DNA from 3 places in the Bacillus sp. JJ864 genome. Region 2 is predicted to be linked to each of the others. Evidence: riboswitches for the same ligand, from Rfam matches in the RefSeq annotation. Region 2 holds a riboswitch; each other region holds the start of a gene.
The links. A riboswitch is a leader RNA that binds a small molecule or an ion and turns the genes downstream of it on or off. The one in region 2 is predicted to bind S-adenosylmethionine.

Region 1: it holds a riboswitch for S-adenosylmethionine, as region 2 does, so the genes downstream of both, V7024_RS12595 (bifunctional O-acetylhomoserine aminocarboxypropyltransferase/cysteine synthase) here and V7024_RS03215 (methionine ABC transporter ATP-binding protein) in region 2, are expected to answer to the same signal.
Region 3: it holds a riboswitch for S-adenosylmethionine, as region 2 does, so the genes downstream of both, V7024_RS19125 (YezD family protein) here and V7024_RS03215 (methionine ABC transporter ATP-binding protein) in region 2, are expected to answer to the same signal.

The regions. Positions count from the first base shown of each region.
Region 1 is NZ_JBALLY010000073.1:28,364-38,733, forward strand. It holds gene V7024_RS12570 (hypothetical protein) at 59-370, shown strand; gene V7024_RS12575 (hypothetical protein) at 362-1,909, opposite strand; gene V7024_RS12580 (hypothetical protein) at 2,435-2,647, opposite strand; gene V7024_RS12585 (chloride channel protein) at 2,921-4,162, opposite strand; gene V7024_RS12590 (enoyl-CoA hydratase) at 4,990-5,361, opposite strand; SAM riboswitch class I at 5,547-5,650, shown strand; gene V7024_RS12595 (bifunctional O-acetylhomoserine aminocarboxypropyltransferase/cysteine synthase) at 5,743-7,038, shown strand; gene metA (homoserine O-acetyltransferase MetA) at 7,019-7,924, shown strand; gene V7024_RS12605 (homoserine dehydrogenase) at 8,068-9,363, shown strand; gene thrC (threonine synthase) at 9,363-10,370, shown strand, end outside.
Region 2 is NZ_JBALLY010000014.1:63,355-73,724, reverse strand. It holds gene V7024_RS03260 (methyl-accepting chemotaxis protein) at 1-1,311, shown strand, start outside; partial or broken gene V7024_RS03255 (ISL3 family transposase) at 1,384-1,904, opposite strand; gene V7024_RS03250 (methyl-accepting chemotaxis protein) at 2,160-3,878, shown strand; gene V7024_RS03245 (DUF3978 family protein) at 4,207-4,650, opposite strand; gene V7024_RS03240 (arsenate reductase family protein) at 5,012-5,377, shown strand; gene gcvH (glycine cleavage system protein GcvH) at 5,419-5,802, shown strand; gene V7024_RS03230 (toprim domain-containing protein) at 6,488-6,832, shown strand; gene V7024_RS03225 (thioredoxin family protein) at 6,844-7,143, shown strand; gene V7024_RS03220 (hypothetical protein) at 7,298-7,642, shown strand; SAM riboswitch class I at 7,770-7,877, shown strand; gene V7024_RS03215 (methionine ABC transporter ATP-binding protein) at 8,160-9,185, shown strand; gene V7024_RS03210 (methionine ABC transporter permease) at 9,178-9,843, shown strand; gene metQ (methionine ABC transporter substrate-binding lipoprotein MetQ) at 9,922-10,370, shown strand, end outside.
Region 3 is NZ_JBALLY010000135.1:21,369-31,738, forward strand. It holds gene cysC (adenylyl-sulfate kinase) at 1-478, opposite strand, end outside; gene sat (sulfate adenylyltransferase) at 492-1,628, opposite strand; gene V7024_RS19120 (phosphoadenylyl-sulfate reductase) at 1,656-2,360, opposite strand; gene V7024_RS19125 (YezD family protein) at 2,453-2,596, opposite strand; SAM riboswitch class I at 2,666-2,774, opposite strand; gene lysA (diaminopimelate decarboxylase) at 2,955-4,271, opposite strand; lysine riboswitch at 4,450-4,631, opposite strand; gene V7024_RS19135 (DUF3888 domain-containing protein) at 4,721-5,116, opposite strand; gene V7024_RS19140 (LTA synthase family protein) at 5,308-7,194, shown strand; gene pssA (CDP-diacylglycerol--serine O-phosphatidyltransferase) at 7,621-8,325, shown strand; gene V7024_RS19150 (NAD(P)-dependent oxidoreductase) at 8,364-9,335, opposite strand; gene V7024_RS19155 (DUF4025 domain-containing protein) at 9,707-9,865, opposite strand; gene V7024_RS19160 (histidinol phosphate phosphatase domain-containing protein) at 9,976-10,370, opposite strand, start outside.

The DNA.
Region 1 (10,370 bases), on a different contig from region 2:
CCACGCTAAGAGTTTTTCAGCCACTTCAACCATGTTTTAAATTATGTTGTATACAATTATGACTGATTCTAATGAGTTAGAAACCATATTGAAAGAGTTAAAAAGTACAGTTGATTTACAACAAAAACAAATACAGAATCAAAGTGAGCAAATAGTAAAACTAACTAATTTATTAGAAACTCAACAAAATTTAGTAACTTATTCTAGAGAATTAGAAAAACAACAGGTTAGTGATCAAAATAAAGTAGTTATAACTGTTATGCGTGAATTTCAAGAAATGAAACATATGATTGCAGCTAGTAATATAAAAAAGGCAAAGAATATTTATGATGCTTTGCCTTTTTTACTAATCAGTATTTTATTAAAGTGAATATGCGAAATGATAAACAGTTACTAGAGGATTGGCAGGAATATAATTTTTTCTTCCTGGTTCGTTGTAATAATAGAGCTCCACAATATCATAAGAATGGATGAATGGTTTCCCAACTTTAGCATGTTTCCAACCAGGAGCTGGTGGTAAGGAAGCAGTTCCCTCAAATTGACCGTTTTCTCCTACAACACATTTAATTTCCATTGCAAATGGTTTAATTGCATCAAAAAAGATATAGAATGTTGTTCCAGCAGGAGCTTTGTTTCCTTCCGAATCGTAAGCTATTCCTTTAAAAGTAGTAAGGCCAACTCTTCCAGCACTATATACTCGATATTTATAACCTTCACCATAGTTAATATATTCAGCTTTGTTGTTCGCTAAAATACCTGTGATTTCAACTTTTCCTACACGTGCGTCATTTTCTTTTGGTTCTTTTGGTTCTTTTGGTTCTTTTGGTTCTTCTGGTTCTTCTGGTTTTTTGGGTTCTTCTGGTTTTTTAGGTTCTTCTGGTTCTTTGGGTTCTTCTGGTTTTTTGGGTTCTTCTGGTTTTTTGGGTTCTTCTGGTTTTTTAGGTTCTTCTAAGCTGCTAGGGTCGAAATTCCAATCCCCTGTAGGTGGTGCATAGGAATTGAAAGAGTTTATACAATTCTGCCACTCTGGAGTATTTTTTATTGCTTCTATTTCTGCAGTTGTAAGTTTAACCCATTTGCCAGTTGTCCGAACCTTTTTGGCTGATAATTCCATCTTATTATCGAATTTACTCTGTTCTACCAATATGTAGTTTCCATCAGCATCCTTATAATGACTTAAATTACTTGACAATCGATCTACAAAGCCATGTTTATCAACGAGATGACTATTATATTGAGTAGCTGTTAAACGTTTAAAGTCCAGTTTTGCATAACTTGCTGAGGTTGAATAGCGTAGCTTATCATTTACTCGGAAGAGAATTTCATCATCAAACCTTTGTATATTTCTTCCTGCCACAAAATCCTCTAGGTAATTAGAGGTAAATTCATCTCCCCGTAGCTCCTCATTGGACTGTATTAATCTCATAGGGTTTTCAAAGTCAGTTCCATCCCATTTTGATCCAGTTAAGTAAAAAGGAGTAACTTGATTTGTTTTTAAGTTAACAATATATATAGTTGGAGCATGAGAATAATGGGCATATGCATAAGTGAACACATATGCATAATCTTCATTACTTAACCACTCTAAGGGATAAAACTTCATGTTTTGTAACCCCGTTGCAGCGTAATAACCTGTCATATTTTTATACGATTCAAGCAGAATATCTTCTCCAGTTTTTTTGTTCTTCATCATAACGTTAAAGTCTGTAGCGTTTAATTTATCTACTTTAAAGTCATAATTATCCGCTACATACGTACCTGTTTTAACCGATGCTTCCTGTGATGTTTTTTCAGCTATCTTTCCTACACCTGCATCATTTTCTTCTGTAGCAGCAGATGCATTTTTGGGTATGCTAAATCCAATTAAAATTAATGAAAATAGCAATACTGTCATTAAGATTTTTTTCATAATTCACCTTATTTCTCCATTATTGGTTAATATTAATTCGACTAAAGAATTATATGTTAATAGATTGATATAGTGAATATACTTTTAAATATTATTATGAAATATGCATAATTGCATAACATAAGTAGAAGAAAATAAGTGTGCAGCATTGATATATTTAATGAATTCTGAAGTTTATGCCGCGAAAATCCCTTGAGTTTGAAGGGATAGAGGCTCGTAGTCAATGGAACCGTGGAATAAAAAGTGAGGACAGACTTAAAAGTATGTCTAAACAAAAAAAACCTTTACTTATTTTTTAGTAAAGGTTTTTTTTGTTAATTATTTAAAGCTTTTTGTTTCGTCATATTCATAATCGATATTAGCTGTAACATTTTTCATTGTAGATCCTACTGGCGACAATACATGATATTTAAGGTTCCATACTTGTGCAACTTCTAGATTATCTTGTAATAAAATTTTAAAATTACCTACTACTGTATGCCATACTTGATTTTGATTAGACATTATTTTATGAGTAACATTACCTTAACTTGGTGATTGATTACCTTTTGTTGTAATACGCTTAACAATGGCACCTTTAGGTATTGAAGTATCTTGTGTTAAATCTGCAGTGATAACTGATGAATCTCTGCCTTGTAAGTCTATAGGACCATTACCAACAACAGCTGTACTATTAAATTTAACTTCTTTACTACCTGTTTTTATACGATCGCTTACACGTGATGGAGAAAAATACATAGTTTTAGTATATGCTGGGTCACGAGTCACTTTTATATAGTAATAATAAGTTACAAGATATTGGTCAAAAAGAAAATTATAGTGATCTTTATTGGCTTGCTGATTTAGAGAAAAGTGTAGAAGTTGAAAATAAAAAGGAATAGAGTTAGTTATATTTAAGGTTTCGTTGGCAAAAAGCCAGTTTTTGTATTTGTGATAAGTGTGTTTATGTTAATGCTGAACAAGAAAACCTCCCACTAATGGAAGGTTTTCTTGATTTTATCATCTTTATCTTTATACTAATCCCTCTTGTTTATTCTCATCATGATTAGGAAGTGGAAATAGATTACCTATCATTGCAGCCCCAATCATTGGTAACAATAAATTAATTGGGAAGAACATAAGTAATAATAATGTAATTGCGAGCGGTTTTCGTACCGCATAGCTTGAAATGGCTGTAGTGACAATGGCTACACAAGCAACTGGATCTAATGGGATGACAGTAGCCACAGCATATCCAATACTTGCGCCAGCAAATACAATTGGGAAAATATGTCCGCCACGCCAACCTGTACTTAAACAAACTGCCGTTACACATAACTTTAAAACTCCTGAAAGAATCAGCATCCAAAATGATAATTCTGTCCACTCATGGACTAAGTCTTTTAATTGATGTTCTCCTGAAAACATTGTATAGGGCAGTAAAGTTCCTGCAATTCCTAAAAGAATGCCGCCTATAACTCCTAACGTTACTTTATATTCTTGAAAAGGATGAACGATTTTTTCCAGTATATGTTCTACCTTGAAATAAAAATAGCCTACACCAGCTCCTATACAAATTAGAGGTAAGAAGGCAAGACATTCATGGAGTGAGAAAGACCCTTTCCCAAAATCAACAATAAAAGATCCTCGATTATCAAACTTACTAAGCAATAAATAAACAGAAAAACCAGCAAAAGTAGTAGCAAGATATACAATGGTTTTTTTTGCCCTGGAAATCTCGTCAATTGGTTTATTCTCATTTTCACTTGGAGCTAAATAACCGAATAATGGTGCATTAAAAATAACACTTAAAGTAGCACCAATTCCAATTTCAGTTAATCCCTTCATGCCTTTTAAAGCAAAATGGAAACGATCTCCAACCCATGTGCAAAGTCCACCGATAATTCCAACAAGTGCTGCTTCCGGCCCTAAACTTGCACCAAATATTAAAACAATAATAGCCGTTAATGTAGATTTATGTACAAAACTATACTCAATTCTACCTGTTTTCTTATATTCACCCATTACCTCTGGCATTAAACGCGGGCATGTACCAAAGTACTTTTGCGATAGTCCAACAAGAATACCACCAATTGTTGTTACAAAAATTGTGTAATACGGTGGTAATGAAAATTCTTTCGGTAAATATCCCCAAATAAACTGAATTCCAGCATTTGTGGTAACTAAAAATAACCAGACTGTAGCACCAACTATAGCACCTAGAAACATACCATACATGATAAGTAAAGAATGCATGCCTCTTCTAATCGTCATTTTTTATGCCTCCTTTATGTTATATGGTGTCATGACAAATTTAGAGATTCTGATACGAGAATAATTATGCTTATATATGTTATGACTGCTCTTTTTTACATTTTTTATAAAAAACTTACTGAAGAGTAATTTATATAAAAGATGGAGAATTACCTATAGTGTTTAATATTAAATGGTTTATATGAATTTTATTTGAAATTCATATAAAAAATGTGTAGGAGCGCAGCAATATAGCTATTAAGTTAAGTTTTTAATCCCCATAAAGAAAAAATATCACTTTATAATAAGTGATGTGGAAACATTTGTATAAGTAGCGTTGTGAAAAATATCATTTTCATGGTTACCATAATGAATGAAATATATAAATACAAATTGAAAAAATGACATAAAAACCAATTTTTTAGGGGAGGAAACGAGAGTAACTGGCGATGCATAGAGGCGGTCAGTTCCTTTTCCTGCCACGTGCAAAGTTTAAAACAAAGATAGACAGCAAGTAGCGGCCATGTTTTGTTCTGCATAGCAGTGACTTAGATGTTAAAAAGTCAACTTGGATTTATATATAACTCTTTCATTTTACATAGTAAGTAATGTTTTTTAAATGTATTTTTTATTTTAAAATAGAACATTTCCTGTATTTTTTCAAATTCAAATCCTTATTTCATTCTATTCATATAATAAATTCGTGTGTATATGCTATTTGTGTATCTGGAAAGTGGTAGGTGATAAAACCTCATTTCACGGTTTAGAGAGAAGTAAAAAAGATAAGCGGAGCAGGTTTTCTATCAGTGAGGGATGAGGCATCCCCCCACTGATGGAGGTTTCATTTATTATTGCCGAATAATCCCTAGAAAAGATCCTTCCAACACTTTTTTCCCATTTTGATTAAAGCATTCTGCCTTTGAAACAGCGACGATTCGATCATCTTGTTTTTCATGATGAATCAGTGTGACTTCACATCGAACTGTATCTCCGGTAAAGACTGGGCGTAAGAAAGTAAGTTCTACATCTCTTGCGATAAAATTTAAATCGCCGCCAATTTTCGTAGGTAATGTTGCAACGAGTAATCCTTGTACCATTACGCGTCCATGTTCATCTGGAACAACATGATGTTCACCGGCATCACCGGAAATTTTACTAAATAGCTCTACATCTTCCCTTGTAAATGATTTTTCAAAAGTTAACATTTCCCCGACCTTCATGTATGTATCGCCTCCTATTGGTTTATGAATGAGTTGTCATTCACACTTTAAATTTTACAGAATATTCTTTATTCAGTAAAGACCGGTAGTGGAAATGATGGGGAATAATAAAATATTTTAAGAACATTCAGAAAATATATTGACATGAGGAAATAATTTCTATAGAATCATCGGTAATTGCATATGTCTTATCAAGAATAGGTGGAGGGAACGGGCCCTATGAAACCTTGGCAACAGCCGTAAATCGGAATTGTGCTAAATCCTGCAGGTATTTCCTGAAAGATAAGAAAGGCTACATGGCGAGCGTTTGTCTAAACTGCTTCTTTCTTATTTAGGAAAGAAGCAGTTTTTTATTTTTTATAAAAGAAAGGAGATTGAGAAATGGGAGATTCATGGGGGAAAGGAACGATTTGTGTGCAAGGTGGCTATACGCCGAAAAATGGTGAGCCGCGTGTTTTGCCACTTTATCAAAGCACGACGTATAAATACGATACTTCTGATGATTTAGCAGCCCTCTTTAATTTGGAGGCAGAAGGATATATTTATACGCGTATTGGAAACCCGACGCTGGCGGCTTTTGAGCAAAAGCTCACAGAGTTAGAAGGCGGCGTTGGTGCGGTTGCAACGGCATCAGGGCAAGCTGCAATTATGCTAGCGATATTAAATATTTGTGGCAGTGGTGATCACTTGCTCTGCTCATCAACCGTATACGGCGGTACATTTAATTTATTTGCAGTTAGTCTTAAGAAGCTTGGGATTGAGGTCACGTTCTTTCATCCAAACTTATCTGCTGATGAAATTGTTGCCCTCGCAAATGAGAAAACAAAGCTTGTGTATGCGGAATCGCTTGGGAATCCAGCGATGAATGTACTGAATTTTAAAGAGTTTTCTGATGCGGCAAAAGAGCTTGGAGTACCGTTTATTGTGGATAATACATTAGCGACGCCGTATTTATGTCATGCATTTGAACATGGTGCAAACATTGTTGTTCATTCTACAACGAAATATATCGATGGTCATGCAAGTTCACTAGGCGGCATTGTAATTGATGGAGGGAATTTCGATTGGAGTAAATTTCCTGAATTTGTTGAACCAGATCCAAGCTATCATGGTGTAAGTTATGTGGAAAAGTTCGGGCAAGCGGCATACATTGTGAAAGCACGTGTACAGTTATTAAGGGACTATGGAAACTGTATGAGTCCATTCAATGCGTACGTAAGCAATATTGGCTTAGAAACGCTGCATCTTCGTATGGAGCGTCATAGCCAAAATGCATTAGCTGTTGCACAGTGGTTATCCGAGCATGAACGCGTTGAGTGGGTCAATTATCCTGGACTTCAAAATAATGAAAATTATGCATTGGCACAAAAATATTTACCGAAAGGTGCGAGTGGTGTTTTAACATTTGGCGTAAAAGGAGGTCTTGAATCTGCTAAACAGTTTATTGAAAATGTGAAGCTTGCCGCATTGGTGACGCATGTTGCAGATGCAAGAACTTGTGTCATTCATCCTGCAAGCACAACACATCGTCAGCTTACAGAAGAACAACAGCGTTTGGCAGGTGTAACGCCTGATTTAATTCGGTTATCGGTTGGTATTGAAGATGAGGCGGATATTATTGCTGATTTAGGGGCAGCACTTTCTGGAGGAAAACAGTATGCCGATCATCGTTGCTAAAGATTTACCAGCTCGTAAAGTATTGCAAAATGAAAATATTTTTGTGATGACGAAAGAACGAGCAGAAACACAAGATATTCGTGCTTTGAAGATTGCTATTTTAAATTTAATGCCAACAAAACAAGAAACAGAAACGCAGTTGCTTCGTTTAATTGGAAATACACCGCTTCAACTCGATGTCCATTTACTTCATATGGAATCTCATACAGCAAAAAATGTAACGCAGGAGCATTTAACAAGCTTTTATAAAACATTTCGTGATATTGAAGGAGAAAAATTTGACGGGCTCATCATTACTGGTGCTCCGGTTGAAACACTTCCTTTCGAAGAGGTAGATTATTGGGAAGAACTGAAGCGAATTATGGAGTATTCGAATACACATGTTACATCAACGCTTCATATTTGCTGGGGGGCGCAAGCAGGATTGTATTATCATTACGGCGTTCCGAAATATCCGCTAGAGCAAAAGATGTTTGGTGTGTTTGAGCATGAAGTGCAGCAGGAGCATGTGAAATTATTACGCGGTTTTGATGAAAGCTTTTTTGCACCGCATTCTCGTCATACAGAAGTACGGGGATCTGATATTCAAAGCGTACAGGAGCTCGATGTGCTAGCGACATCTGAAGAAGCCGGTGTTCATCTCGTTATGAGTAAAGATGGAAAGCATATTTTCGTTCTTGGTCATAGTGAATACAGCTGTGAGACGTTAAAGCAAGAATATGAGCGCGATCAGCAAAGAGGATTGGATATTGCTATTCCGAAAAACTATTTTAAACATGACAATCCTTTGGAAAATTCAGTAGTAAAGTGGCGTAGTCACGGAAATTTACTATTCTCGAATTGGTTGAATTACTATGTGTATCAGGAAACTCCTTATATGTTGTAAAGGAAGTTGCGTATAACACGTGGTAGCGTTTTCTTTGCAAAGAACGGCCTTTATTATTCGGAATGTTCTAAAAATATTGTTTTTTGTAGTTGTACCTTATATAATGGCACCTAAATACAATTTTTAGAGGGGTGGACAGTACTATGAACGAAATTCAAGTTGGCCTATTAGGTCTCGGAACTGTAGGAAGCGGTGTGGTGCGCATTATTGAAGATCATCAAGATCGTTTAGCACACCAAATCGGTTGTCCTGTCAAAGTAGCAAAAGTATTAGTACAAAACTTAGAAAAAGAACGTGAGGTCCAAGTAACCCCTGCATTATTAACGAAAAATCCAGATGAAATTATAGATAATCCAGATGTTGATGTTGTAATTGAAGTGATGGGCGGTATAGAAGACGCAAAAGCATATATTTTACAATCACTTCAAAACGGTAAGCAAGTAGTTACAGCGAATAAAGATTTAATGGCACTTCACGGTGCAGAGCTTCTTACTGTAGCAAAAGAAAATCAAGCGGATTTATTTTATGAAGCGAGTGTAGCAGGTGGTATTCCGATTCTACGAAGCATTGTAGAAGGTCTTTCTTCTGATCGGATTACGAAAATGATGGGTATTGTGAACGGAACAACGAATTTTATTTTGACAAAAATGTCTGACGAAGGGAGAGCGTATGACGACGTGTTAAATGAAGCGCAGCAGCTTGGATTTGCAGAAGCAGACCCAACATCAGATGTTGAAGGGTTAGATGCGGCACGAAAGATGACAATCTTAGCAACACTTGGATTTTCTACAAATGTAGAACTTCATGATGTGAATGTAAAAGGAATTACATCTATTACAGAGGAGGACATTGCGTATAGTAAGAGTCTAGGCTATACAATTAAGTTAATTGGCGTAGCGAAGCGTGATGGTGAAAAATTAGAGGTAACAGTAGAACCAACATTGTTACCAAATACACACCCGCTTGCAGCTGTTCAAAACGAATATAATGCAGTATATGTATATGGCGAAGCGGTAGGAGAAACAATGTTTTACGGACCAGGTGCGGGAAGTTTGCCAACAGCAACAGCTGTTGTATCTGATTTAGTGGCGGTTATGAAAAATGTACGCCTTGGTGTAACAGGAAATAGCGCAGTAACGCCGCAATATGAGAAAGTATTAAAAGCAGAAGAAGAAATTTATGTGAAGAAGTTTTTACGCCTTCACGTGAAGGATGAAGTAGGTGTGTTTGCGAAAATTACATCGCTATTCTCTGAACGCGGCGTAAGCTTTGAAAAGATTATTCAAATGCCATTACAAAAGAAAGGAGCAGCAGAAATCGTTATTGTTACACACCGCGCATCTCTTGCAGATTATACATACATTCTCGAAACACTAGAGACGTATGAAGAAGTAGATTGTGTGAAAGCAAACTACCGTATTGAAGGAGATGCTCGCTAATGTGGAACGGATTACTTGCTGCTTATAAAGAATACTTACCGATTACTGAGCAAACACCATCGCTTTCACTATCAGAAGGAAATACACCGCTTATTTTATTAGAAAATCTTTCTGAAAAATGGGGTGTTTCTGTTTATGCGAAAGTAGAAGGTGCAAATCCGACGGGTTCTTTTAAAGACCGCGGGATGGTTATGGCTGTAGCAAAGGCAAAGGAAGCTGGCAGCAAAACGGTTATTTGCGCTTCAACAGGAAATACATCTGCGTCGGCAGCTGCTTATGCAGCGCGCGCAGGTTTATCTTGTATTGTTATGATTCCAAATAGAAAAATCGCCTATGGCAAGTTAGCGCAGGCAGTCATGTACGGAGCTGAAATTATTAGTATTGATGGAAACTTTGACCATGCCCTGCAAATGGTACGAAAGCTTAGCGATTCATCACCGATTACGCTTGTAAATTCAGTGAATCCATATCGCATTGAAGGCCAAAAAACGGCCGCATTTGAAGTTTGTGATGCACTTGGAAAAGCGCCTGATATTTTAGCCATTCCGGTTGGAAATGCGGGGAATATTACAGCGTATTGGAAAGGCTTTAAGGAGTATAACGAAAAGCGCGGCACAGGTTTACCAGAGATGCGCGGCTTTGAAGCAGAAGGATCGGCGGCGATTGTGCGCGGATATAAAATTGAGGAACCGGAAACAGTTGCGACTGCAATACGTATCGGGAACCCCGCAAGCTGGGATAAAGCCGTCGCTGCTGCTCATGATTCAAATGGAAAAATCGATGAGGTAACAGATGCAGAACTTCTTCAGGCATATGAATGGCTTGCTAAGTATGAAGGGATTTTTGCGGAGCCTGCTTCTTGTGCATCGCTTGCCGGGATTTACAAGCAAGTACAAACAGGAGAAATAGCAAAAGGAAGCAGCATCGTCGCTGTTTTAACAGGAAACGGTTTAAAGGACCCCGATATTGCGATTGATACGAAAAAAATTCAACCGCTTGTGTTGCCA
Region 2 (10,370 bases):
GCAGTGCAAAATAAAAACGAAGAGGCTTATGCTTATTATTTAAAAGAAGTTGAGCCCGCTATACAAAAGTCAATTGATAGTATTCAAGAACTCATTAAGTATAATACTAATAAGGCAGAACAATTACAGAAAGATAATGTTAGTAACATGAACGATATGGTGCTAACCTTTATCGTTATTTCAGTTATAGCGATTGCGGTTATTGTGTTTATTGGATATATCATTAAAACAGCTATTCAGCGTCCAATTACTTTATTACAACACGATATGAAAGAAGTAGCGGATGGGAATTTAGTCATACGTACTTCTTATCGAGCAAATGATGAATTAGGAAATATCGTTACTTCTTTTAATTATATGTTAGACAATTTACAACAACTAATGGAAAAAATAAAGGTAACGGCACAAGAGGTTACTACCTCAACTGATAGCATGTTGAAAAATACAAACCAAGCATCTCAAATCTCTAATGAAGCTATGCAAATAATTCATGAAGTGAACAAACAAATATTAGGACAAGTTACGAGTATTCAAGAAAGTTCAATCGCAATGAATGACGTAGCAGAGGGCGTTCAAACAGTAGCTGAATCAGCATCAACTGTTGCTGAAGTTGCTGTTGTCACAACAGATCGTGTGAATAGTGGAAGTAAAGTAATCAAGCAATCCATTACGCAAATGAATAATGTTCATAAAGTTGTTGAAGAAACATCTACGGTGATAGAACGTCTTGTTATGCGTACGCAAGAGATAGATAAAGCTTTAAATGCGATTACAAATATTGCGGAACAAACAAACCTGCTTGCTTTAAATGCAGCAATTGAAGCAGCGCGTGCAGGAGAAAATGGCAAAGGTTTTGCAGTTGTTGCAGCTGAAGTGAGAGATTTAGCTGAACAGTCAAAGCAATCTGCAAATGAAATTAATGATTTAATTAAATCCATCCAGCAAGATACAAAAGATACTGTTCAAATTATGAAAAAAGGGCAAGAAGAAGCAAAACAAGGAAGCAATGCTGCTAATGAAGCAGACCAAGCATTTTCAACAATCATGACAGACGTTCATAAGATAACGCAGCAAATTCAAGAAGTCTCAGCTACAACAGAAGAAATGTCTGCTGGAACGGAAGAAATTAACGCTTCATTATCAGTAGTATCAGAAACTTCTACAAAAGTAGAAAAAGATACGGATGTGACTGTCCAAGCAATTCAAACACAAGCATCATCAATTACAGAAATAACAAATCAATCCATGCAAATAAAGAAACAAATTGAAGAGTTAGAAGGATTACTTTCACAATTTAAAATTGGACAATAAAAATAATTTATAAATGTAAGAGACGGCTTCTCGTCTATCAACTACCATCGTTATAGCTGAAGAAATAGAAATTTACGCTACATGACTTTTATAAGTATTACTACCTGTACATTCTAGAAATACACGCAGCCTAAATCGTTCTAAATTGCGGTAGCCGTAAGCTCTTCTTTTTATGTTCTTTATTTTATGATTCGTTCCTTCAGTTCTACCATTTGTATAGGGAGATAAAAAGTATTGAAGGATTTCTGCCTTCCAGTGTGTAAGTGTTTTTGCAACTTCATGAAAGGACGGATATGGACTACTCCAAGCGAGTTGAATCCATTCTTCCAAAGGTTCTAAAGCATCGTCAAAGTTGTTTAACTTATAAAAGTCTCTAAAGGTTTCTTTTAGATAATAAGCTAAGGCGAGATTAGGATGTTCTTCAAGGATTGTATCTAGTTTTACTCGCTGAGTATCTCTTAATTTTTCATTACCTTTAAGTAAAAGGAACCGAGCATTTTTTAGTTTAGAATATGTCTTTCTTACTTGATCTAAAGCCTGTGTTACCTTTTGAACGGCATGATACTGTCAACCACAATAGCTGCCATCGGAAACTTTAAAATCTGGCAAATCTAGTGGTACAGAAAGCATTTATGAACCCTCCTAATGTTTGTTTGATCGCTAACATTATTGCCAGGATTACATAAATGTTTTCTTTTTTATGCTTCAATCACAAAATTTGGTAATGAACTTTCATTTGAAATAAAAACGACAAAAAACGATATTTCACTAAATAAAATATCGTTTTTTGTCGTTTTTTGTTTTAAACTATATAACGTAATATAAAGATTAAAGAAAGGCGTGATGTAATGTCATTGTTAAAAAATAGTAAAATCGGAACGAAATTAAATGTATTAATGATTATAGCTAGTATTGCGTGTATTCTCTTATCAGTTGTAGGGTATAAGGGATTGGTGAAAATGGGTGAAGCTTCTGGAAGCATGTATGAAGAAAGGTTACTTCCAATTTATTGGATAGAGTCTGTAGAGTCCAATTTTAATTATTCTATTAAGAGTCTTGTGGAACTTATGGTCACAACTGATGAAAACAGAAATAAAGAATTAGTAAATAGAATGGATCAATTGCAGAGCGATAACAATCAATTATTAAAAGAATATGAGTCTAAGATAGACGAACAAGAAGAAAAACAATTATATGAAGGTTTTCAAAAAAATCTTGAAGGATTAAGGCTGCACATAAATGAATCAAAAAATTTAGCAATGCAAAATAAAAACGAAGAGGCTTATATTTATTATTTAAAAGAAGTTGAGCCAGATATGCAAAAAACAAGTAAGAGTATTGACGAGCTTATTAAATATAATAGTAATAAAGCAGAACAATTACAGAAAAGCAATGCTAGCAGTGCGGGAACGACAATAATGATGTTTATTATTATTTCAGTTATATCGACTGGAATTATTATCTTCATTGGGTATATCATTAAAACAGCTATTCAACGTCCAATTACTTTATTACAACATGATATGAAAGAAGTAGCGGACGGAAATTTAGTCATACGTACTTCTTATCAAGCAGATGATGAATTAGGGAATATTGTTACTTCTTTTAATCATATGCTAGACAACTTGCAGCAACTAATGGGAAAAGTAAAGGTGATGGCACACGAGGTTACCACCTCTACTGAAAGTATGCTGCAAAATACAAAACAGGCATCTCAAATCTCTGACGAAGCTGTTCAAACAATTCATGAAGTGAACAGACAAATAGTAGGACAAGTTACGAGTATTCAAGAGAGTTCAACAGCAATGAATGATGTAGCAGATGGCGTTCAAACAGTAGCTGAATCAGCATCAACTGTTGCTGAAGTTGCTGTTGTTACAACAGACCGTGTGAATAGTGGAAGTGAAGTTATTAAGCAATCCATTACGCAAATGAATAATGTTCATAAAGTTGTTGAGGAAACATCTACGGTGATAGAACGCCTTGTTATGCGTACGCAAGAGATAGATAAAGCTTTAAATGCGATTACGAATATTGCGGAACAAACAAACTTGCTTGCTTTAAATGCTGCAATTGAGGCAGCGCGTGCAGGAGAAAATGGCAAAGGTTTTGCAGTTGTTGCAGCTGAAGTGAGAGATTTAGCTGAACAGTCAAAGCAATCTGCAAATGAAATTAATGATTTAATTAAATCCATTCAGCAAGATACAAAAGATACCGTTCAAATCATGAAAAAAGGACAAGAAGAAGCAACGCAAGGAAGAAATGCCGCTAATGAAGCAGATCAAGCGTTTTCAATTATTATGAAAGACATTCATAAGATAACGCAGCAAATTCAAGAAGTGTCAGCTACAACAGAAGAAATGTCTGCTGGAACGGAAGAAATTAATGCTTCACTATCAGTAGTGTCAGAGACTTCTACAAAAGTAGAAAAAGATACGAATGAGACTGTACAAGCAATTCAAACACAAGCATCATCAATTACAGAAATAACAAATCAATCCATGCAAATAAAGACAAAAATTGAAGAATTAGAAGGATTGATTTCCCAATTTAAAATTAAAGAATAAAAAATATATAAATCCAAATTAAAAAACTTACACAAATCCCTTTTCATTTAGGTGGGCGAGAGCGTCTGGCCATGCGTGGAAGCGGTCAGGGCCTTTTCCTGACACATGCGAAGTTCAAACAAAGGGAGAAAGAAAGTAGCAGAATCTTTTTTTCTACATAGCAGCAATCTATATGTTGAAAAGTCAAAATGGATTTATATAAGAGACGGCTAATGAAAAAGCCCCAACTTTAAAAGGTATGAGCGTTTAAGTAGTGGGGAGTTGACAGTCGTCTCTTTTTTGTATTTTATCTTACATTTATTATATCGATAAAATATTATGTGAGAGTTTAAAGAGATTGTCTATATTGATTGATATATTTGGTAACCTTTTCATTCAATGTTACGAAAAACTCCGTAAATTCTGAATATGTTGTATGAATGCTATTTACATGATGTAAAGAAAGCTTCTCATGTAAGAGAAATTCACCTTGATGTCCAAATACTTGCATATTCGCATTTACTTGCTCTGAATCTTCTTGTGTCGATACAAGGATGTAGTGAAATGCTTTTACAGGAACGGCATACGTTTTACAGTACATATTGTTTTGCATTCCACTTTGAGCTGTAATTTGAAACTGGAGAATTTCTTTGTTTATCGTAATGGACAATGTTGTTGTTTTTAACTTTGTGTCTGTGAACTGATCTAATTCTTCAAGTTGCAACTGAATAATAGTTTGATCTGTGAATTCGTGAATTTGTTCTTGGGTTACTGATTGAATTTGTAGCTCCATATAATAAATGATCTCCTTTTCTTTATGTACTATAACGTATAGAACAAAAGAATTAATATAAAAGTTTCAAGTAATACATAAGGTTAAGAATTTTTATTGTACCTTAAAGAGAATACATGATGATTTATTAAAAAACAATATAAATTAATATAACATTCAGTATTTTAAAAACTATATATTAATATTTTATAATATTCTATTGAGATAATTTTTTTTCGGTAGTAAAATGTTTTTAAGACTCTGTAAAAAAATAAAAATTTTGCAGGATAAAAGAAATTTTTAGCGAAATAAGTTAAAGTTTGAAATGAAAAAATATTTTTTATATGATAAGGGTAAAGGTTAGTGAAAAGTAGGTGAATGTATGTCAGTAACATTTTATTCATACCCAAAATGTGGAACATGTCAAAAGGCAAAAAAATGGTTAGAAACAAATGATGTAGCGTATGAAATGGTTCATATTGTCGAAAATCCGCCTTCTAAGGAGGAACTTCGTAGTATATATGAAAAAAGTGAATTACCATTAAAAAAATTCTTTAACACAAGTGGAATGCGTTACCGCGAGCTTGGATTAAAGGACAAGCTAAAAGATGCAAGTGAAGAGGAAATGTTAGACATGCTCGCTTCTGATGGCATGTTAATCAAACGACCAATTGTAACAGGCGGTAATGATGTAACGGTTGGCTTTAATGAAGAGCAATTTGAAAGCGTGTGGAAAAAGTACCAATAAGGTGCTTTTACATAATTAATACATTCATTGGAGGTACAGACATGAGCATTCCAAAACAATTACGTTACTCTGAAGAGCACGAATGGGTACAAGTTGAAGGCAACCAAGTTATCATCGGTATTACAGATTTCGCACAACACGAATTAGGAGATATCGTATTCGTGGAACTTCCTGAAGTTGGTGCAACAATTGAAGCTGACGAGCCATTCGGAAGCGTAGAGTCTGTTAAAACAGTTTCTGAACTATACGCACCTGTAGCAGGTAAAGTTGTAGCAGTAAACGAAGACTTAAATGACAAGCCAGAGCTTGTTAACGAATCTCCATACGAAGGTGCATGGATGGTTAAAGTTGAGCTTGAAGATGCAGGCCAAGTGGAGAAATTATTAACTGCAGAGCAATACGAAGAAATGATTAATCAAGACTAATCTGAAAAGGACAGCTGTGAGCTGTCCTTTTTTAGTTGTGCTGTTTTTAAAGGTATTTGTATTATATGAAATGCCAATTGAAAAACTAACAAAAAACCTGTCTTTTTAGGTGGGCGAGATCATCTGGCCATGCATAGAAGCGGTCATGGTCTTTTCCTGCCACATGCAAGGGTTAAACCAAAGGGGAAAAGTGAGTACAGGTCATCTTTGTTCTACATAGCAGCGACTTAGATGTCGAAAAATCAAAATGGATGTATATAGAACATAGAATTTTTTCTACTTAGAGATGATAGGAATGGAGATTTTCTTAGATATGTTTCTGAACGAGCCCCTTCCGCTTTTCTACATTGTCCAGCTTCACCTCCTAGCCCCTCATGTCTAAGAACCTTCCCCACGAGAAGGTAAAGAGCACCTTCTGTGTGAAAGAACCTTAGCCACCGGGACTGAACAGTCGGCTCCGCTTTTCTTATTGTCCAGCTCCAGTGGCTAGAATGGTCGGTGGCTTCGCTTCTTCCTGCGAGGTAAAAAACACCTCTACGTCAGAAGCTCCATCCCCCTCACATTCTGACCAAGCCGCTTCCGCTTTTCTTCACAAAAATAAACAGGAAACAACATTAAAATATCGAATATACTATATACTAAAGGCAAGGTTGTATCATAGTATATGGTGATCGGGTGATGCCAAGTGGTCTATGTGGAAAAAGTAATTATTGTTGAAGGTAAGTCAGATAAGAGAAAGATCGAAACGATTATTAGAGAACCGGTGGAAATTGTTTGTACAAATGGTACAATTGGTTTGTCGAAAATGGATGAACTCATTGACCAGCTGTATGATAAAGAAGTGTATGTTCTTGTGGATGCAGATGATGCAGGGGAGAAATTACGCAAACAGTTTCGCCGAGAATTTCCACATGCTGAACATATTTACATTGATCGTTCGTATCGAGAGGTTGCGACTGCACCGTCATTTCATTTAGCGAACGTTTTATGGGGAGCTGACATTGACGTCTATACAGAATTTTTACGGTAAGGAAGGGTACAATGATCGATTGGACAGGATATGAAGCAGAAGTTGCAGTTAGAGATCAAGAAAAAACGGTGTTATACGTATATACGCTAATGTGCGGTACGTGTCAGCTTGCAAAAAAAATGCTAACGGTTGTTGAGGCAGCGTTGCCTCACTTAGAAATTGGAATGCTAAATGTAAATTATGCACCGCATTTTGCGCGGGAGTATCAAATTGAAAGTGTTCCGTGTTTACTTATATTTGAGAAGAACCAAATTGTAAAGAAAATATATGCATTTCAATCTGTGGAATATTTATATATGGAATTACAATAGGCGGCAAAAAATTTGCCGCCTCGACATATTTCTTGGGAAATAGTAAGAAATAAATGGTTTTTCGTACAGCTTTTGTCGAGAGAATGATACAGGAGAGCGCGTGATAAAAATGGAATGGTAATATGTAAAACGTGATATGGGGAGTGTGATAAGGATGAAATTGTATTCACTGCTTCAATCATTTGTAACATATGCCAATACGCAATATCACTTAGAACCACTATTACCACAATTCGAAAAGGTTGTTTGTTTTATTTTCCAAGATGAATGTTATTCATTGAATATTTCAAGAGAGAAAATTGAACTTATAAATGGTGCGGTGGGAACAGAAGAGCTTGTTTGTTTTCAAGAAACAGATTTGCGGTTGTTGATTACAGGACAAGTTCGCTTGCAGTCATTATTGCGCCGAAATGCGATTACATATAGAGGGACATATCGAACGATGTTATTATTAGAATCTGTATTTCATATTTGCAAACCGTTAAGGGTAGGTGCTTAACTTTCAGAAAGTTTATTTTTTGCTAAAAATTTCTGTTGACATCTATTTCATGCGTTGATACAATTCAAAACATAAAATAACGAAAACTTCATAACGATAAAATCAGACGAAATTTATATCTGATTTTCTCTTATCAAGAGAGGTGGAGGGACTGTGCCCTATGAAGCCCGGCAACCGTCAACTTATGTTGAAATGGTGCCAATTCCTGCAAAGCGAATGCTTTGAGAGATGAGAGGAAAGGATAATAGTAATTTATGTATATAAACCTTTCTGCTCATTTTAAAGCAGAAAGGTTTTTTTGTTGTTTCGGTGTAGGAGGACGCTTGAACAACAAAACGTTTTTATAGTAATAGCGGCAAGCCGCTTACGCTTTTTATAATCCAGCTTCAGCGGCTAGAATGGTCGGTGGCTTCGCTTCTTCCTACGAGGAAAAAAAACGCCTCTACGTCAGAAGCTCCATCCCCCTTCCATTCTGGGCAAGCCGCATACGCTTTTTAATTAAAAAGGGGTGACATCTATGATCATTTTAGAAAATGTAAAGAAAATATATCGCTCTAAACACGGTGATGTTACCGCTGTGGATGATGCGAATTTACAAATAGAAAAAGGCGAGATTTTCGGGGTTATCGGCTATAGCGGTGCCGGAAAGAGTTCGTTAATTCGTTTGTTTAATCAATTGGAGAAGCCAACGTCTGGAAAGATTACGATTGGAGAGCGTGTGATTTCGGCAATTACAGGTAAAGAACTTCGAGAAGCACGTCAAGAAATTGGAATGATTTTTCAGCACTTCAACTTACTTTGGTCACGAACTGTTCGTGAAAATATTGCTTTCCCGCTTGAAATTGCTGGGGTGACAAAAGAGAAACGAAGTCAGCGTGTAGATGAATTAATTCGTCTTGTTGGTTTAGATGGACGAGGAGATGCGTATCCATCTCAGCTAAGTGGTGGACAAAAGCAGCGCGTCGGTATTGCGAGAGCGTTAGCAAATAATCCGAAAGTATTATTGTGTGATGAAGCAACGTCAGCATTAGATCCAGAAACGACAGATCAAATTTTAGATTTGCTTCTCGATATTAATAAGCGTCTTGGGTTAACGATTGTACTCATTACGCATGAAATGCATGTTATTCAAAAAATTTGTAACCGCGTTGCTGTTATGGAAAAAGGAAAGATTGTTGAAAGCGGCAGCGTGTTGGATGTATTTCGTAATCCGCAGCAAGATATTACAAAGCGCTTTGTTAAGCAAATAACAGATTCTGAAGATGCAGATGAAACAATTGAGCATTTAGCAGAGAAATACCCAGAAGGGAAGGTCGTGAAACTGCAATTTATTGGTGAAGCAGTAGAAAGACCAGTTTTACAGGATTTAATGAAGCAAGATGGAGTGGAAGTGAGCATTCTGCAAGGGAATATTGCACAAACGACAAACGGGGCGTATGGAAGCTTAATTGTTCACTTAAATGGCGATGAAGATGTGGTTGCAAAAGCAGTTGCAACGATTCAACAAGAGCAAGTCGAGCTGGAGGTGATTGCACATGGATAATCTGCTTCAAAATGTCGATTGGGATACAATGCTAGAAGCTACTAGAGAAACGTTATATATGACGACAGTTGCCACACTGGCAACATTTGTATTGGGTCTTATTCTTGGATTATTACTGTTTCTTACAGGAAAAGATAATTTATGGGAGAACAAACCGGTCAATGTTGTAATTGGTACGTTTGTAAATATTTTTCGTTCTATCCCGTTCATCATTTTAATTATTTTACTCATTCCATTTACAAAGTTTCTTCTAAATACCATTCTTGGAGCAAGTGCTGCACTGCCAGCATTAATTGTTGGAGCAGCGCCGTTTTATGCGAGAATGGTTGAAATTGCGCTTCGTGAAATTGATAAAGGTGTCATTGAAGCATCGAAAGCGATGGGGGCAAAGACAAGTACAATCATTTTAAAAGTATTAATACCAGAAGCTTTGCCGGCGCTTGTTTCAGGCATCACTGTAACGGCAATTGCACTTGTCGGTTATACGGCAATGGCTGGAGTGGTTGGTGCAGGCGGCCTTGGTACACTTGCTTATTTAGAGGGGTTCCAGCGTAACAATAGCGATGTAACTTTTATGGCAACAATTCTTGTGCTTGTTATCGTATTTATTATTCAAGTGCTTGGTGACTTCTTTACGAAGCGGCTTGATAAAAGATAAAGAAGAGTTTTCGTCTCAGACGAAGACTTTCTATAAAATTACTATTTTGAATATTGTGAAAAGGAAGGGTGTCATAACATGAAAAAGGTATTATTTTCAGCACTTATTGCTGTATTTGTATTTGCATTAGCTGCTTGTGGTAGCAGCGAAAAAGATAAGAAAACAATTGTAGTGGGTGCTTCTAACGTACCGCATGCAGTTATTTTAGAAAAAGCGAAACCACTATTAGAGAAAAAGGGGATTACATTAAAAATAAAAAAATTCCAAGACTATGTACTACCAAATGAAACGTTAGCTAGTAAAGATTTGGATGCGAACTACTTCCAACACATTCCGTATTTAGAGAAAGAGATCCAAGAAAAAGGATATAAATTTGTAAATGCAGGAAAAATTCATTTAGAGCCTATGGGAATTTACTCTAAGAAATATAAAAGTTTAAAAGACCTTCCAAACGGCGGAACAGTAATTATGAGTAATAACGTATCAGAGCGCGGACGTATGTTAGCACTTCTGCAAAAAGGCGGCGT
Region 3 (10,370 bases), on a different contig from region 2:
CAATTCCCGTAAACTGTTCAATCTCTCCGCTTCTTGCCTTTTTATACAACCCTTTTGGATCACGCTTTTCACATTCTTCAATCGGACACTTTACAAATACTTCAACAAACTCATCTTGTTCTAATATGTCACGCACTTGCCTGCGATCTTCTCGAAATGGTGAAATAAATGCTGTTAGTACAATGCTTCCATTATCAACAAATAGTTTCGCCACCTTACCGATACGCCGAATATTTTCTATACGATCATGCTCGGAAAATCCTAGATCTTTATTTAAACCGTGACGAATATTATCTCCGTCTAATACATAATTACCGGTACTCTTCTCAAATAATTTGCGAGCTACCGCATTGGCTACTGTGGACTTCCCAGAAGCCGATAAACCTGTAAACCATAGAACAAAACTATGATTCTTGTTTTGTTTTCGGCGTTCTTCTTTTGAAACTGATGCTGCGTGCCAAGTAATATTTGTTCCCATCTATTTTCTCCCCTTACTTTGTTACAACTTCTTTTTGCAAACCGCGAATTAAGACTTCTACAACTTCCTTACGACTAAACGTGCTTGGTGGTAGTTCTCCATTTCGTAAAAGCTCTCTTACCTTTGTACCTGATAAAATGACATGCTCTTCTTTTCCATGCGGACATGTTTTTGTCGATGCCATTCCCTCGCATTTTGCACAATAAAAACTATGTTCAAAAAAGAGAGGTGTAATCCCTAACTCTTCTACTGTAAATTTGTTGAAAATCTCCTGTGCTTCATACGTGCCATAGTAATTTCCAACGCCAGCGTGGTCACGACCTACAATAAAATGTGTACATCCAAAGTTTTTTCTTACAAGTGCATGAAAAATCGCCTCACGAGGCCCCGCATATCGCATTGCTGCTGGAAATACCGCTAAAAAGACGCGATTTTTTGGATAGTAGTTTTTAAGAAGTACTTCGTAACTTTCCATTCGAACATCAGCTGGAATATCATCTGACTTCGTTTCACCAACGAGCGGATTTAAAAACAAACCGTCAACTATTTCAAGAGCTGCTTTTTGAATATATTCATGCGCCCGATGAACTGGATTTCTCGTTTGAAAGCCGACGATTGTTTTCCAGCCACGCCGTAGAAACTCTGCCCGCGTTTCACTTGGATCCAAATAATAAGCAGCAAATTTTTCTTTTTTCGTTCGTTTCACAAGCGTAATTGGTCCTCCTACATATACATTAGGACGATCGTATAATTTCTTAACACCCGGATGTATGTCTTCTACCGTTTTATAAACAAGGAATGCCTCTTTTTCTTTGTTAGGCGTGTAAATCTCTTCAACTTGAATCACACCATAAGTCACTCCTTCTTTTACGAGCCTAACTTCTTCTCCTACTTGCAATTCTTTCGCTTTTTCTTCTGTTATAGACAATGTAATTGGAATGCTCCATACCTCTCCATCTGTTAATCTCATTTCCTCGACTACGGACGTATAATCGCTTTCCCCTAAAAAACCAGTAAGCGGACTATATCCACCGATAGCAATAAGCTCTAAATCACTTAATGCCACTCCATCCAACTCAATTTCCTTTACAATATGTGCTGTTTCATATGTTGTATCAATTCGATTCACTAATGTTTTTCTATCACTCATTCTCTTCTTCTCCTTTTTTATCAGCCTTTATTGATAATGAAGACCACATTCCGTTTTTGTCTTTCCAGCCCACCGTCCATCTCGCAAATCGCCGCCTTCTTGCACCTGCATAGTGCATGTTTTACATCCGATACTCGGATATCCAATATCATGAAGCGGATTGTATGGCAAATTATGCTTGTATACGTAACGCCATACGTCTTTCCAAGTCCAATGAATAAGCGGACAAATTTTTACAGATTGAAAACGATGGTCTTGATTAACAAACTGTATATTTTTTCGCGTTTCAGACTGCTCTCCTCTCAAACCAGATATCCAAGCTTTCCTGCCTGTTAATACTTCTTCTAACGGCTTAATTTTTCTTAATTGACAACAAAGGTTTGGATTATGTTCCCACAATTTATCACCATACTCCTTTGCCTGCTCTTCAAGTGTAAGCTCCGGTTGCTTTTCAATAATCTGCAACTTAGAGTATCGTTCTCGTACTTTTTGGATTAAGTCATACGTTTCTTGAAAATGAACATTTGTATCTAAAAACACAACCTTTGCAGATGGATTTACTTGGTTAATCAAGTGCAGTAAAACCATTCCTTCTATCCCAAAGCTGCATGCATACACAATATCCTGCCCATATTGTTCATAGGCCCAGCGCACCGCTGCTAAAGCACCTCTCGTTTCATCATCCTCTGGAAATGATACAAAATGATCTTTCCATGTTTCATACGTTAACATCGTTCTCCCCCTTCATAAAACCTATACAAAAAGGCGGCTTTAATCTAATTAAAATAGATTAAAGCCGCCTCTAGTTTTTCTAGTCAGCATGCTTATTTCAAGCGCACCTTTTCACTTTTTTCAAGCTGAATCACTTTCCCATCTTGCACAACAATTGTAATTGAACCATATTTCATATCAGCAAGCATTGCTTGAATCTTACTTGCTACTTCTTCAAATTGTCCTTGTACCCCCACGAACAGTCCCCCCTTTTTTCATAAAAAAAATCTTTCCCATTTCGAAAAGACTGTTCCGGTAACGTATCTACCTTATCTTCCAAAATGGATTCCATTTTGCTGGAAGTAGCACCTTACTTTTATAAAGTAGGTTGCCGGGCTTCTTTGGGCCAGTTCCCTCCGCCGCTCTTGATAAGAATTTAATTATAACTGTATTTTAACACGATTCTGAATTTTTTCAATCCTAGTTTTCCGATAAAATTTATTATTTTAAAAGAAGAAGGAGTTGTTCACCTAAAAGACTCCTTCTTCAACTAAACGAGAACGTATTTATCCCGCATTAACAGGCAGTAAGATCCCCACTGATAGAAGTTTCACTTTATACAAATTCCTTTACACGTATGCGATCGTTTCCGATAATATTTTCAAACGATTCCCTCTCAACAACAACATGAGATTTTCCATTTTTCACAAACACAACTGCTGGTCGACGAATGCGATTGTAATTGTTTGCCATCGAATAGCCATATGCCCCTGTACAAGAGATAGCTAAGAGATCACACGAAACAACTTTCGGGAGCGCTATATCCCAAATGAGCATATCCCCGCTTTCGCAACACTTCCCTGCAATGGAAACAACCTCTTCAGCAGATTCATTCGCTCGGTTTGCTAGTAATGCTTCGTAACGCGCTCCGTAAAGTGCCGGTCGAAGGTTATCTGTCATGCCACCATCAACTGATACATATTTCCGAATGCCTGGAATATCTTTAATCGCTCCCACTGTATACAAAGTTGTTCCTGCATCACCAACAATACTACGACCTGGCTCTACCCAAATTTCTGGAAGTGGATATTCACATGCTGTAAATTGCTCGCGTACCGCATCTGTCACAGCTTGCACATATTCGCCAAGAGCAAGCGGTGTATCCCCTTCCGTATAACGAATTCCAAAACCACCGCCGACATTTAATACGGGTGCTACATAATCCATTTCTTTTCTCACTAATTCTAGAAATTTGTGAAGCACTTCAATTGCACGAACAAATCCTGCAGTTTCAAAAATTTGTGATCCTATATGAGAATGAATTCCTAGCACATTGTAATTTGATTTTTCTAATGCACTTTTCATTGCTTGTAATGCATGCCCTGTTGAAATACCAAAACCAAACTTAGAATCATCTTGACCCGTTGTAATATATTCATGCGTATGCGCTTCTACTCCTGGAGTCACACGAAGCAGAACACTGGCAACTTTTCCGTATTCTTTCGCCAAATCATGTAATATTTCTAGTTCTAAAAAATTATCTACAACGAAACACCCAATATTAGCTTCTAGCGCCATTCTCAGCTCTTCTTCTGTTTTATTATTGCCATGAAAATGGATACGTTCAGCTGAAAATCCTGCTTGCAATGCCGTATATAACTCTCCGCTAGACACAACATCCAGCGACATATTTTCTTCCGCAGCTAATCGGCACATTTCCATGCACAAGAACGCTTTGCTTGCATATGCTACTTGATAAGAGAACCCACTCTCTCTAAAAGCACGATGAAATGCACGACATTTCTCACGAATTGCTGCTTCATCATATACATAAAGAGGTGTACCATATGTCGCTGTAAGTTCAGTAGCATCGCATCCCCCAATTTCTAAATGTCCTTGCTCGTTAATGCGGCTTGTGCCGTGTAAATACATGTGAATTCCTCCCTTTTTTCTCAAAACCATCTATTACATCCCTTAGTTGTTCATATTATCCCTAATTAGGTAAACAAAAAACGCGCGGAACAATGTTCACACGCGTTTCTTATTAGAAAAATATAGGATGAAAAAATAAACTTGTGTTATTTTCTCAAATAAGAAACCGCATCAAACATCTCCTAATAGCTCTCCATAAGTCAAAAACTTATGACAGTACTACATTTATTTAATGCAGTCCCAATATATGAATAAGTGGGTATTCATATATTTCGGCGAAAATCCCTTTCAGACTATAATCATGAATACCACTTTATTTCCTATAGCTTACTTTTGATTATCGCGGCCTCTACCCTTGAGTGTAGATGAGGTAAGTCTATTTAATTTTCAAGCACCTTTTTATTGCTATTAACAATAGCAAATGAGTAATTTATTTGTCAAATACTTTTTTAAATTGGTTTACGACAATTTATTTTTGTATTATCTGGTAAGCGCTTTACACCTATATTCTTCACAGTCCATTCACCATCATCATTTTCAAAGGTAATTATTACTTTTTCAAACGGCGGGAGTTTTTCCCCTCCTATCCCTGGTTCATATTTAATTATTTCAATAGAAGCACGGAACAAATATGTACCGCTGTACATTTTTTTCATGCTAACGATTTTCGGACATTCATATGGCTTTTGTTTTCCATAATACTTTTGAATCGCTTCATTTATTCTCGGAAACAGCACCGAATAAAGTGCATCTTCTAATAATAACGGTTCATGTTCAGCCAAAAAAGGAGCTGGATTTCCAAGTAAAATGAAGCAGCTTACTATAAAACAACATATTTTCTTCATAGTACTCCTCCACTTTTCCATCGATGACATTATTTTATCCATCTTCCCTTTTTCTACCCAATTATGAGAAAAGCATCCACAAATTCACTATGTTTTTATATAATAGTACACATAGCAAAAAAACATAGAAATATGTAACCGGTTATATACAGAAACGAACGGTTACTTGTAGGTAGTAGGAGGAGCCCAATATGATGCAACGCTTGTTTCCAAAAATACGATTCGCTCTCATAGCAGTCGTCCTATTATGGATCAAAACATATATTGTATACAAATTAGCTTTTGATATGAAGATCAATAACGCTTTCGAACAAATCATGTTGTTCTTTAATCCATTAGCTTCATTATTATTATTTTTCGGTTTCGCTTTATTAGCAACAAAATATCGAAATCGTATCATTATTAGTATTAGTATGGTGTTATCATTTATTTTATTTGGCAACGCCATGTTTTATGGATTTTACAATGACTTTGTAACATTCCCAGTATTATTTCAAACGAATAACATGGCTGATTTAGGAACGAGTATAAAAGAACTATTTACATATAAAACACTTCTTTTATTTGCAGATACCATTATTTTAGCCATATTATCTCGGAAATTCCCTAGTTTTTGTGACACAACTCCTTTATCGAGAAAAGAAAAACAAACCTTTTTTAGTGGTGTAACAGCAGCATTAGCCTTGCAAATGATTATTTCAGTTATTTATAAACCACAACTCTTTTCACATTCATTTGATCGCCAAACAGTTGTGAAAAATCTTGGCTTATATACATATCATATTTATGATATTGCGCTGCAATCGAAATCGTCTGCTCAGCGTGCCTTCGCAAGTGGTGATACCTTTTCTGAAATTGATAACTATGTGAAAACAAAAGATAGACAAGCAAATAAAGAATTGTTCGGCGTGGCAAAAGGAAAAAATGTTATTTTAATCTCCATGGAATCTACGCAAAGTTTTGTCATCAATCAAAAAATAAATGGAAAAGAAATTACACCATTTTTAAATGACTTCATTAAAGAAAGCTATTATTTCAATAACTTTTATCATCAAACTGGACAAGGGAAAACATCAGACGCCGAATTTATTATTGAAAACTCTTTATATCCGCTTGATCGCGGCTCTGTTTTCTTTACACATGCTAATAATGAATATACAGCCACACCAGAACAACTAAAAAAACATGGATATTACTCTGCTGTATTTCATTCAAACGATAAAACATTTTGGAATCGTGATTTGATGTATCCTACACTCGGATATGATCGCTATTTCAATTTGCAAGACTATACAAATGCGGAACAAATGTCTGTTGGTTGGGGATTAAAAGATAAAGAATTTTTCGAACAATCTATCCCAAAATTAAAATCTTTACCACAGCCGTTCTATACGAAATTCATTACATTAACAAATCATTTTCCATTTTTGCTGCAACCGGAAGATCAATTCATTAATGAATACACTTCAGAAAGCGGCGTTGTAAATCGTTATTTTCCAACTGTACGTTATACAGATGAAGCATTAAAACATTTTGTTGAACAACTAAAAAAAGAAGGATTATACGATAATTCTATTATCATTATTTACGGAGATCATTATGGTATTTCTGAAAACCATAATGCAGCTATGGCCCAATTTTTAGGAAAGGAAACACTTACTCCTTTTGATACGATGCAGCTACAAAGAGTACCGCTCATCATTCACATTCCCGGTCAAAAAGGACAAGTCATTTCAAAAGTTTCTGGGCAAATTGATGTGAAGCCAACACTTCTACATTTACTCGGTATAAAAACAAACAATTCTATTGAATTTGGCACAGATTTATTTGAAACAAATGATCAGCCACTTATGGTTATGCGTGACGGAAGCTTCGTAACAAATGATTATCTGTATACAAAAAATGTATGCTACAACAAAAAAACTGGTGAGCCAACTGATATTTCTATTTGTCAACCGTATATTGAAAAAGCAAAAACAGAACTAAGTTACTCTGATAAACTCATTTACGGTGATTTATTACGATTTGATTCGCATAATCAATATAAGACTGGTACGATGACAACCAAATTTGAATAAGAAAATGAACCTCGAACAATGACGATTCGAGGTTCATTTTTTATATATACAAGTAAAAAAGACACCCTCCCTTTCTGGTTCGGGGGACGAGAACATCTGGCCACGTATAGAAACGGTCAGAGCCTGTTCCTGGCCACATGCAAAATTTAAAACAAAAGGAGAAAGCAAGTAGCGGTCATGTCGTATTACACATAGCAGCCACTTATACGCCGAAAAAATAATATATAATATGATGGCTTTGAATAAAACAAATGAAGCAGCAATTACAGTTATTTCTTCTGGGCTTACAACAAATAAAAAACACGCTAAAATCTTTCTCAAAATGAAGATTTTTTTCGACGAGCATAGGAAATTTATGTTATGATAAAAAAGATAAACTTTCATAAACTAATCAAGAATCTATAATAGAAAGCAAGGGATCAGATTTTGTACAGAGCAGCCATTCCAAACTTATTTACGCTCGGAAATTTATATAGTGGATTTCTATCCATCGGCTACGCTTCATTAGGATACTACAAATCAGCGGCAATTTTAGTTTTAATCGGAATGATGCTAGATAGCCTCGATGGAAGGATTGCACGCCTACTTCGCGTCGATTCACAGCTCGGAAAAGAACTTGATTCATTAGCAGACGTAGTTACATTTGGTGCTGCACCCGCAGTATTGATGTATTACACATCCTTCTCTAATTACGGTATTATCGGATTATACATAGCAGGACTTTTCCCTCTATTTGGAGCATACAGATTAGCTCGCTTCAATGTCACACCATCATCAACATCAATGAAATACTTTACCGGTGTACCAATTACAGCTGCAGGTGGCCTTGTTGCCTTCCTTACTTTATTTTCACATGTGATTCCAAAAATCGTACTCATTACAGTATTCGTGACATTTGCTTTTCTTATGGTTAGTCGCATTCGTATTCCAAGTATGAAAGATGTACCGATTCCAAAATATAGTATTATCGTGACACTCTTTTTAGTCGGAATCATTTATACGATGTACAAAACGAGCTTCGGTAATATTTCAGTGTTTTTATTCATTGCTATTCCGCTCTATATTTTGTATATGCTATCTCAATTTCTTAGACAACGCCCGTCACAAAAAAAGCGAGCAAACAAAGAATAAAACAGAAACCTTCCTTATAATTAGGAAGGTTTCTGTTTTTATTTCGTCACAAGTTCTTTTTTATACACTGGCGTTAATGGTTCATTTCCTTCTAATACTGCTAAAATATTACGCACTGCCATTTCTGCCATTGCATCGCGCGTCTCAATCGTTGCGTTTCCAATATGCGGTGTTAACACAACATTTGTTAATTCTTTTAATCTCTCTGTAATTTTCGGTTCAAATTCAAAGACATCAAGCGCTGCCCCTTCAATTTCCTTTCTTTCTAATGCAATTGCAAGCGCTTCTTCATTCATAATGGGACCACGTGCCGCATTAATAATGTAAGCCGTTTTTTTCATTAGTCTAAACTGTTCTTCATCAATCATGTGATGTAACTTCGGATTATATGCACAGTTAATCGTAATAAAATCAGCTGTTTGTAATAGTTCTTCTAGCGTTACATATGTTGCCCCTAATTCTTGCTCCGCCTCATATTTACGACTTGGTCCTGTATACACAATCTTCATCCCAAAGGCTTTTGCTCGCTTAGCTACCGCCTTTCCGATTTCTCCTAGACCAATAATACCAATCGTTTTCCCGTATACTTCACGTCCTAAGAAAAAGAGCGGCGCCCAGCCATTAAAACCAACTGTACGACATAGTGTATCTCCTTCTGGAATACGGCGCGCTGCCGCTAACAGAATTGCAAATGTTAGCTCTGCTGTTGCCTCTGTGGAAACTTTCGGTGTATTCGTAACCGCTATATCCTTTTCCACTGCATACTTATAATCAATATTGTCATATCCAGCTCCGTAGTTTGCAATAATTTTCAAATGCGGTGCTGCATCGATGACTTCTTTCGGAACTTTTGTTGAAAGTAAGCTTAATAACGCATCCTTATCTGTTACACGTGCTACTAGCTCTTCTGTGCCAATCAATTCTTCTTTATCATACATTTCCACTTCATGATCTCGTAACAACTGTAGTCCGATTTCTGGAATTTTTCCTGCTATTAAAATTTTCGCCATGTTTAAGCATCCTTTCTTTTTTACATAAAAATATGCTCATTCAATATTATTGTAAAAAATTCCGTCGAAAAAAGACAAGGAATTTGATTACATTATCATTATTCTTATCACTTTTCTTTACAAAATCGTGAAAAAGAGGCTGAATACATTCAGCCTCTCACTACTAGATATCCATTTTAATTTTCGACATTTAAGTCGCTGCTATGTAGAAGTTAACATGGCCGCGACTTGCTTCCTTCTTTTGTTATAAACCTTGCATGTGGCAGAAAAAGGCCCTGACCGCTTCTATGCATGGCCAGATGCTCTCGCCCACCTAAAAAGAAAGAGGGTTTTTAGGTCTAATTTGTATTTATATAGAAGTTTGTTTCACTTTATTTATCTCTTCCTTGTCCCAGCTTCACATCAATTGTTCCTTCTGCTACTGTATCACTAATTTGTTCTTGTATAACCGATTGCTCTGATTGATCTTTTTGTTGAGCATTATTCTCATTTGTTAACTTCCCAGTATCTTTATATTGTTGTTTCGCCATAAGAAAACCTCCTTTTTTATTCAACGTTAGTGTAAACAAAGAAGGAGGTTTTCATCCCGCTATTCGCGGGCAGTAAGTCCCCACCAATTCAAGATGGAAGTTTCACTTTATCACAAAACATTCTCTTTTACATATTCAAGCGGTTTCATGCTTCGAATTCTTTTTTCAAATGTTGCTATATGCGTAACACCGTGATTACGAAGCGATTCTATATTTTCTTGTACGTAACTTCCTAAATCATTCGGAAAATGTGCATCAGACGAGATGGTAATTGGAACACCATGATGTACTAAACGCTGTAAAAACAAAGGACTCGGACACATTTCTCTTACAGGATATCGATAATATAATCCAGCATTCACTTCCGTAGCTGTATTCGTTTCAATCAAAGCTTTCGCAACTGTTTCGTAATATGGTAATTGCTCATTTTCATCTATGCGATAATTAAACACTTTTATATTATCTAAATGTGCAACAATATCAAATAAGCTAGAACGTATTGCTT